4 regions of the Paenibacillus sp. GYB004 genome follow, and region 1 is predicted to be linked to each of the others. Evidence: riboswitches for the same ligand, from Rfam matches in the RefSeq annotation. Region 1 holds a riboswitch; each other region holds the start of a gene.
What was found. Region 1 has a riboswitch for cyclic di-GMP ahead of PV433_RS30405 (hypothetical protein). Riboswitches for the same ligand answer to the same signal wherever they lie in the genome.
Positions count from the first base shown of each region.

Region 2: another riboswitch for cyclic di-GMP. It lies ahead of PV433_RS19010 (diguanylate cyclase domain-containing protein); the one in region 1 lies ahead of PV433_RS30405 (hypothetical protein).
Region 3: another riboswitch for cyclic di-GMP. It lies ahead of PV433_RS24720 (S-layer homology domain-containing protein); the one in region 1 lies ahead of PV433_RS30405 (hypothetical protein).
Region 4: another riboswitch for cyclic di-GMP. It lies ahead of ggt (gamma-glutamyltransferase); the one in region 1 lies ahead of PV433_RS30405 (hypothetical protein).

Region 1 covers NZ_JARBDB010000067.1:76,267-78,467, reverse strand. Annotated here, with positions in the region: gene PV433_RS30410 (methyl-accepting chemotaxis protein) at 1-979, opposite strand, end outside; cyclic di-GMP riboswitch class I at 1,192-1,277, shown strand; gene PV433_RS30405 (hypothetical protein) at 1,341-1,607, shown strand; gene PV433_RS30400 (hypothetical protein) at 1,726-1,953, shown strand; gene PV433_RS30395 (MOSC domain-containing protein) at 2,159-2,201, opposite strand, start outside.
Region 2 covers NZ_JARBDB010000047.1:98,815-101,015, reverse strand. Annotated here, with positions in the region: gene PV433_RS19010 (diguanylate cyclase domain-containing protein) at 1-1,262, opposite strand, end outside; cyclic di-GMP riboswitch class I at 1,393-1,485, opposite strand; gene PV433_RS19005 (HAD family hydrolase) at 1,669-2,201, opposite strand, start outside.
Region 3 covers NZ_JARBDB010000057.1:349,468-351,668, reverse strand. Annotated here, with positions in the region: gene PV433_RS24720 (S-layer homology domain-containing protein) at 1-918, opposite strand, end outside; cyclic di-GMP riboswitch class I at 1,289-1,381, opposite strand; gene PV433_RS24715 (cupin domain-containing protein) at 1,924-2,201, shown strand, end outside.
Region 4 covers NZ_JARBDB010000011.1:386,247-388,447, reverse strand. Annotated here, with positions in the region: gene ggt (gamma-glutamyltransferase) at 1-1,162, opposite strand, end outside; cyclic di-GMP riboswitch class I at 1,418-1,509, opposite strand; gene PV433_RS07605 (HAD family hydrolase) at 1,963-2,201, opposite strand, start outside.

The DNA.
Region 1 (2,201 bases):
CCGAGCTCGTCAACTGCCGCTCGGTACCGGCCGCTACCTGCTCGATCGACATGGCGACGTGGCGGGCAGCTTCCGATGTCTGCTCCGATCCTTCGTGCAGCGTCTCGGCGTTCTCGGCGACGACGTCCGACGTCTCGCGGATGCGCCCGATCATCTCGCGGATATTGCCGATCATGACGCCGAAGTAGGCGGCCAGCTCGCCGATCTCGTCCTTGCGCCGGATCGAGACCGATTCGGTCAGATCCCCGCCGGCCACTTTCTGAGTAATCCGGGTCAGTTCGCGAACCGGCCTGATGATCCATACGATGACGGCGATCATCATTGCCACGGCGATCGTCCCGGTGAGGAGGCCGACCAGCAAGCTGGTTCTCAGCTTGGCGTCCAGCTGATGCTGTACGTTGGCATAATCGAAATCAATACCCAAAATGGCCGTAACGCCGCCATTCTCATCGCGTATCGCACTCAAAATACTGACCCATGTTCCATAATCGTCGGAAAATACGTCGGATACCCCGATCTCGCCGCTCTCCGCCGCCCGGATCGCTTTCGTAAATGCCGGAGGCAGCTCGTACGGAGTGGAAGGCTGGAAGCCGGAATCGGCAAGCGATTTGTTCGCGAGCATGATCGTCATCGCGGTTTTGCCCCCGGATTCGATCGTTCCGGGATAGAGCAGATACGTATTGGCCACGCCGCCCGATCCGGTGTACAGGTCCATATAAGGTTGAATAAGGGCAATGCCCGGCTGTGCCGGATCGGCTTTTTTGTTGGTCTTGATAAAGTCTTTGAGCGAAGCGAACTTTCCGGCATGCTGCTCGACAGACTTGTGCACCATCTGCTGGTACTGTTTGAGCTCGTTATAATACTGATCCTTTTGCTGCAAATAAGAAATTGCGGCTTGTCCGGCCGTCATCAACAGTGCGCACAGCGCGGCGAAAAAGCTCAGCTTGGCAATGATGCTCCGGCTCCAATGAGTAGACATGCTCGTTCCCCCTGTATATGAATTTCCCTTCCGCCATCTCAGCATCCGGGTATACTTTTTATTCGACAAGAACCAACACAAAGTGAATAGTGCCAAAGCAGCAAAACGAGTGCTCGAATTTCATCTTGACTTTGGAAGATTTCGTCTAGATAAATGTCCCGTAATATTGTATAGTAAAAGGTAATACGGGTATGAAAGTGCGTTTCTGAGCAGGACGACAAAGGCAAACCGGACGAAAGTCCGGGACGCAAAGCCGACGGGCCTAAGGAGGATTCTCTAAGGCGGCCGGGTTGCCGAAAATGGTTGGAGGCGAAGCTGCTCCATCAACATTCGGTAGACTACACTTCTTAGGAGGAACTGTATGTTGAAGGAAAGATATTACTCGACGGTGGAGTATTTTGACAAATTTGGCAAAGTGAGCAAGCAGATCGACATCTATTGCGAGCTCGGCAAAAAACCGACTGTCGGCGATTTCGTCGAAGCGTTCAAAAATTCCGGTCATGAAGTGGAGCTTACCGATTTCTTGAATCTCACCTTCAAGCCAAGACAGCCGCTGGCTACTTCCGTTACGTCGATTAAAGTAGTCCGGACGATCAAAGATCATACGTTCAAGCCTTGTGCTTGCTAATAGAGGAAATATGGAAAGACCGGCAAAGTCCAGCCTTCGGATGAAGGTTGAGCCTTGCCGGTCTTTTTTGGGTAGATCAAAGTTTCCGCCGTACTAAAACGGGGATGGGGCCATCTGCTTGTCGAGTCAGCAAGTGCCGCAAGTGCTGCAAGTGCCGCAAGTGCTGCAAGTGCCGCAAGTGCCGCAAGTGCTGCAAATGCCGCAAGTGCTGCAAGTGCTGCAAGTGCTGCAAGTGCTGCAAGTGCTGCAAGTGCTCCAAGGCGGCAGTACTGCAAAGTCGCCTATCGTGGGCGGCCGTTTAGCTTTAGCCTGTTGTCCAGCTCCAAGCGGGGACAGAACCGAATAAGAGCGGTTTGTATGCTTTATTTTGTCCGAAAACCGGCCTGGACACGACTAAAGGCTCCTATTTGGTTGGTTAGAGTTGGTTAGTTAGCTCATTAGTTAATTAGTTAGCCAGTTTGCCATTTAGCCATTTAGCTAACTCGCACATATGTCGTTTCAGCGAAGCTAAACGCGCTCTGCTCGCAAAAAAGATGATGCAGAGCCGAGGGTTACGGCTTCCCGTTTAACCGCTCGCCTTCGGACGGTTCGGTT
Region 2 (2,201 bases), on a different contig from region 1:
ATCGGTATGTTCGTCACGTCCACTTCGACCGTATAGCCTTCTCTATGTATGAGCCTCAGCTCCAGATGCACGGAGTTGCCTTCCATCGCTTCCTGAAAAGATGTCAACGCTTTCAATCGGTCCTGAGGATGTATGAGCCCGACGAACTGGCGTCTGGTCAACTCCTGGGCGGAATATCCGAGCAGCCCGGAGACGGCGGGATTAATCGCCAGCAGCTTGCCTTTACGGTCGAACGTACAGATCGGCGCCGGATTATGCTCGATCAGGTCGGCCGTTTTGCCGAGATAAGCCGGCAGCTTATGCTGCAGCTTATATTCATACATATTCAGATCGGCACCGTGCAGCAGTTCCTCGATATGTACCGTCTCTTCGGTTGACGATACCGCTACGCCGACCGAAAAGGACAACGATACCGGAGGCAGCCCGTCGTCGGGGATAAACGACTTGCCGTTCAGCTCGTCCAGCAGCTTTTGCCGCATATTCTCAAACCGGGGAGCATCCTCGACGATGACGACAAACTCGTCCCCGCCCAGCCTCCCGGCGATACCGTTTACATCACGAATCATCTCCCGCAGGTAGTCGGCGACAAGCATAATGACGCGGTTCCCGATCATGTGGCCGTAGGTGTCGTTGATTTGCTTGAAAAAATTCAGATCGATCAGCAGCACCCGGACCGTCCTGCCGTCGTCCAGCAGTCTTTGACCAAATTGCAGCGTCTGTTGCAGCGAAGCAAGGCCGGTCAGCGAATCGATTCCGCTCAGGTGGCGGTACTCGTTTCGTTCCTGCTCCAGATGTTTAATATAAGAGGCGAGGAGAATGTTGGCCAGAGCAATAAACGAGAAAAAAACCAGGTGGGCGATCCGCGCGAATGGTTCCGAGTCGTCGGTGACGGTATACAGATGGAGGCCAACCGCAAGCGCGGCCACTAGCATATACAGGGGATTGGGCATTAGGAGAGCGTACATAAGCAACAGCGGGTAAGCGATGAACAATTCGGCATACCATACGTCAAGCTGCAAGGCTGCAGCGTATACGAACAAAGCAAGCCCCGTCAGCACATAAAAAACGGGCGGCTTCCCCCGAAAAATGACGGAGGCTAGCAGAAAGCCGGCAAATGTACACGAGGCCGCTACGCTTGCGGCATCCGGCTCACTAAACAGAATCGCGCAGACGCTGACGACCAGTGCGAGCGCGACGAACAACCACTTCTCGCTTCGGTACACGGATTGGAGGCACGCCCGTATTAAATCCATACGCTGCATAGGGTTCTTCCCTTTCAACTGCATATTCGAATCCTGCAAACGAACTGCTGCGGAGAAGCCCGCCATATATAAAGCCGCCCCTAAACAGGGACGGCCGATCACAGCAATACTTATCGCTGAAGCGAACGTTGTCGGCAGCCCAGCTGTCATGGCTCATCGAGCGTGGAGCGTTAGACCTGAAGCTTTGCGTCCCTGCCTTTCGGCAAGTTTGCCATCGAGATGATAACGAATGTGACGTTGGTTGTACTCGAAATTTAATATACCATACCTTACCTTTTTTTGAAACTAGAAAGTAAGCGGTACAAATGCCTGTCGATTCAGGGTAAAAAGTGTCGCAAATCTCTCGTTTCGGCCCGGCATGCGAGCCGCCGGTTCTACCGGAACAAAGGCCGAACCGCCGCATTCGCTAGACCGCCGGCAGCTCGGAGATTAGCTCGGCCAGATCAAGCCCCTCCATCGTCGTCAGACGTTTCCGGTGCTCGCCGAACAGCAGCGCCTCCGTGACCGGATTCGGCACGATTACGCAGTGCAGTCCCGCCCGGTGGGCAGCTAGTGCGCCGTTAGCCGAATCCTCGAACGCGATCGCTTCCCCGGGCTGGACTCCGAGACATCCGACGGCCTGTACATACAGCTCCGGGTCCGGCTTCACTTTCAACACGTCGTCCTTGGTTCGAATGCACGAGAAACGGTCCAGCAACCCGAACTTCGTTAAGTACCCGGTCACCCAGCTCCGGCTCGAGCTGGAAGCCAGCCCGACCGAAAGCCCGAGCCGTGCAGCCTGATCCAGCACCGATATGACGCCAGGCCGAAGCTGCTCCGTCTCCATCCGCTGCAGAAACAGCTCTCTGCGCATCCGGCTGAACGCGTCGCGGTCAACCGGCTTCCCAGTCTGGTCTTCCAAATATTTGTACGGATCGAATACGTCCGTCATGTCCGTTC
Region 3 (2,201 bases), on a different contig from region 1:
CGTTCCACTGTTGAACGTCGGCGACAGCTCACCTTCCGAGATTACCAGGCCGCTCAGGTTTGCACTGGAAACGGTCACCGTACTCGAATTGGTAAAGTTCCCTTCTTCCGTCGTCGCGGTTATGGTCGCTGTGCCGAGGCCAACCGTTGTAACACGCCCGCTTGCGTCTACGGTCGCGATGGCGGTATCGGACGATGTCCACTGCACGTTCTTGTTGAAAGCATCATCGGGCTGCACATTGGCACTCAGTTGTCCGGCACTTCCTCCCAGCACAAGCGGCAGGGTAGCCGGCGTCACAACCACGCCCGTTGTGGGTACATACGTGTAGGAGATGGTCAATTTCGGTCGGCTGGTCTGCGTGGTTGAATCATCCGAATGAAAGCCTCTATGCCACGCCATCACTCCAGAGTCCAATTCCGTAACCTGCAACATGAACCCATAATTATCCGCAGTGCCGTCAACCCATTGCTGCACAAGAGCGGTTAGATCCAGACTGCTTATGGAATTGGCTAGTCTGCCGTCCATCGATTGTATGGTGACAGGAGTCGGATCATAGACCGCAGCGCCGACCGAGTTATTCCATGTAATCGTTGCTTCATCCCAAGGAACTGTGATTTTATGGACAGCTACATTTGCGCTCGTAGATGAAACGCCGTTAGAAAAAGTGGTCAATTCCAGCGTCGCGCTGTCGATCGTTGCATGTCGCGGTATGGATGAAAGATTGAATTGCATAAAAGGAGCCCGAAGGTCCAACAGGGTTTTTCTAATGGAAAATATGGTATCTGTACCGTAATTATCGTCAGGATTAGCAAAGGTGATAAAGGTACTCTGATTGCCCGCATACCCGTCAAGACCCTCCTGAAACACTTTTGTCTCCGAAGCTGCCAAAGCCGGAGCCGGAAAAAACAACAATCCCATCAAAGTAGAAAGAACCAGGGCTGCGCTAAGCGCAACCGAAACAAATGGCCGCAACGACCGCAGTCGAGGACGAGTCCACATTTTACATACCTCCTGTTGTGAATAAGATGCATATTGAGATTGTGAAAAGAAAGAGTCGTATCTGCACGATCTTAAGTCATCCCCGACTGTTTCGAAACCTCTTTTCCATCTCAAGTTTCTTCAAATTTGTAGCCGATCCTTAAGCCCCAGGGGATGGCGGCCCTTTTAAGAAAAAACTCGAACGTTATTTTCACCTCCTTCCAGCATCCAACGGTTATCTCCGTTAACAAACACAAAAAACCCCCGTCTGGTCAGCACAAAGCAAACAGACGGAGGTCAGTCCTCCGTTGCGGGCAGCTGGCTGGCATCGCGGACGTGCAAGTCCGTTTTAGCCCCTGTAGCTTTGCGTCTCCGCTTTTCAGCGGGTTTGCCTTTATTCCAATGTTCTATTTAATTCTACAAATCTTTACAAGGAAAAATATATCAATAAGTATAGATGATTTGTATAGGTCTGTAGTTATATTATCGGAAGTTTTTTCTATCCATTTAGCCCTATGTGGTGGACTTATCCATAATATGAGCGGGTAGGCGTTCCGTTATTTTGCGGCGATTGCTTCGGGAGAAGCGAGACGCGTGCCGCCGGACTTTCGTTCGGAGGCGAAAGCGAGAAATATCTTACTCCTTGGGATTGTTGATACGAATTTTCTTGGCTTCGTCATTAATTCTGTATGGTCCGAAGGAAGAAGGTTCAATGAGAATAGAAAAAGAGGCCTCCCTTAAAAAGGGAAGGCCTCTTTTTGCTGGGAATAACAGGTGCTCTTCAACCAAAGCTGACTCGGCTGCATGAATAGCAAATTTTTTGTATTTGTTCTGTCATCATTTATTAGGCTATAGCCTGTTATTGTAAATTTTGCAGTCCATTAAATAGGTAAACGCATAGGATAAAAAGTAAACAATGAAATCATAAGAGGAGAATGAATAAGCATGTACTATAATTCTTGCCGTCGTTATCAAGGGTATAATCCTATGCGTAGCAACTGGATCAACCACTATTGGGGTTATAATCCTTATTATTACAATGGGTACAGGAACGACAGTAATCACACTGGAAATATAATGCTAAGAGATTACGGTCCGAAGCCTTTTGTAGTGAATATAGATCAGGCAGCAAAGCAAAATCATACTTACCGTACCGCTTTATGGACAGGGAAGCATCTTCAAGTGACTCTGATGAGTATTAATGTCGGTGATGATATCGGACT
Region 4 (2,201 bases), on a different contig from region 1:
GCAATACGCCCGTACCGTCGGCGACGACGCCCGAGCCGTAGTCAAAGTAGTGGCTCTGAATCATCGATACGGCGTTTCCGTCCTTGTCCACGATCCCCAGCCAGACCGTATCGCCCTTCGGATCGAGCGGCTTCAAGTTATTCGATACTTGCGTCATGTCGATCCGGGAAGCAAGCTCGATTCCGCGCTCTTTCGACAAAATCTCATCCACCGGTATATCGGCGAATTCCGGGTCCGTCAACCATTTGTCCCGATCGGCAAAAGCGTGCTTCGTCGCTTCGACGATCAAGTGATAGTAGTCGGCGCTGCCTTCCTCCACGTCGTTTTTCAGATCAAAGTTGTTCAAAATGTTCAGGATCGACAAGGATGCCATGCCCTGCGTGTTCGGCGGGAAATTGTAAGCCGTATAGCCGCGGTAGTTCGCCGAGATCGGGTCTACCCAGTTTGCTTTGTGGTCGGCATAATCTTTTTTCGTCATCACGCCGCCGTGCTTCTGAATGTCCGCGACAATTTTCTCGGCCACTTCGCCTTTATAGAACCCGTCGGCTCCTTTTTTGGCAATCAGCTCAAGCGTATGGGCCAAATCTTTCTGAACGAACAAATCTCCGGCTTTGTACACGTCGCCGTTCGGCTTCAAAAAGGTGTTGCGGAACGTCTCGAACCGCTGCAGATTTTTGATCTCCGGCTGAGTCGTATCGGTATCGATAATCGTCCAGAGCTCCTGGTTCGGAGTAACCGGAAAGCCTTTGCCGGCGTACTGGATGGCCGGCTCCAGCAGTTTATGCCACGGTAAACTGTTTTTCATCGATGTTTTGGCGTAATTGTAGGCTTCTTCCCAGCCCGATACGGCTCCGGGCACGGTGTTGGCCGACAAGTAGCCGCGGCTTGGGATTTGGCTGTAGCCGAGGTTTTTGTAGAAATCGATCGTGACATTTTCCCCGGAGCGGCCGCTCGCGTTTAATGCTTTCAGCTCTTTGGTTTCCGCGTTGTAAACCATCCAGAACGCATCTCCGCCGATGCTGACGTAGTGCGGATACACGACCGACAATACAGCTGCCGCCGCAATCGCCGCATCAACCGCATTACCGCCGTCCTGGAGCACTTTGAGCGCCGCTGCGGAAGCCAGATAATGCTGGGTGGTGACCATGCCGTTCGTCCCCATCGTCGTCGGTCGGCCTGTCGATTGCGCCGCCGCAGCGATGCTGCTGAAACATAATGTGAATATAAGCGTAATAATGGCTATTTTTTTTCGAAAACCGTTCGTCATATACTCTACCCTCCGTTGGTATATAGCTTGGTTGAACATGGCCGTAAATGTCGAGCCTTATGCCGGGTTTATTGCATCTCCCCCTTTCTGCGCACACAAAAAAGGCGACAAAGTAATTGTCACCTCCATAGACTCTATTGGCCGTTGGTGACAGGCAACTGGCTGGCATGCCTTCCATGCGGGAAGGGGTAGCCCCTGTAGCTTTGCGGCCTGTCCTTTCGGACAGTGTGCCTTTTTCTGTTATGAAACATCCATATACTGAGTCTTACGTACTATAATAACTTATATAATAATTATTTCAAGTGTTTTTAATCATTCCCATGGCAGAAAACGCCATTCATCGTCATTTTTCGATGAAGTTTTTATGGTTTCTCATGGTGAATTTTGTCGTTTTTCCACTATATAGGATGCTTCGTTGTTACATTTGAATCAATTCAGTTAATCCCTGGAATTCGTTTGGCACTATATTCCTTATTTGTAGCATGATCGTCTCCCGCTTTCAAGTTAAAAATTGTAAAACGACATGGAAGATTTGTAAACGTTCCCCGCGCGAACCCGGACAGACCCGTTTGCAAAAATCCAGAACTCCCAAATTCCCGTATCTCCGTTAATACAGTAATGCGACTTTCGGCACAAAAAAATCTGTCCCCTTTCATAAGGAGTCAGATTGAAGTCCAGCCGGGTTGATTCGAAAGTCATGCATATCGTTCGCCCAACTCGCGAAGCTTGCAGATGATGTTGCGTTCCGTATGCTGGTCTGCCGGAATTCGTTCCTTGGCGATTCGCAGCAAAGGCTCGTAATCCCCGATCGCCACCGAATGATGCGCCTTCTCGAACAGTGGCAGATCGTTCATGTCGTTACCGAAGCAGACGAACGGGCCGATGGGATAACCCGATAGCTCCAGAGCCGACATTTTGTTTACGCCCTTGTAGG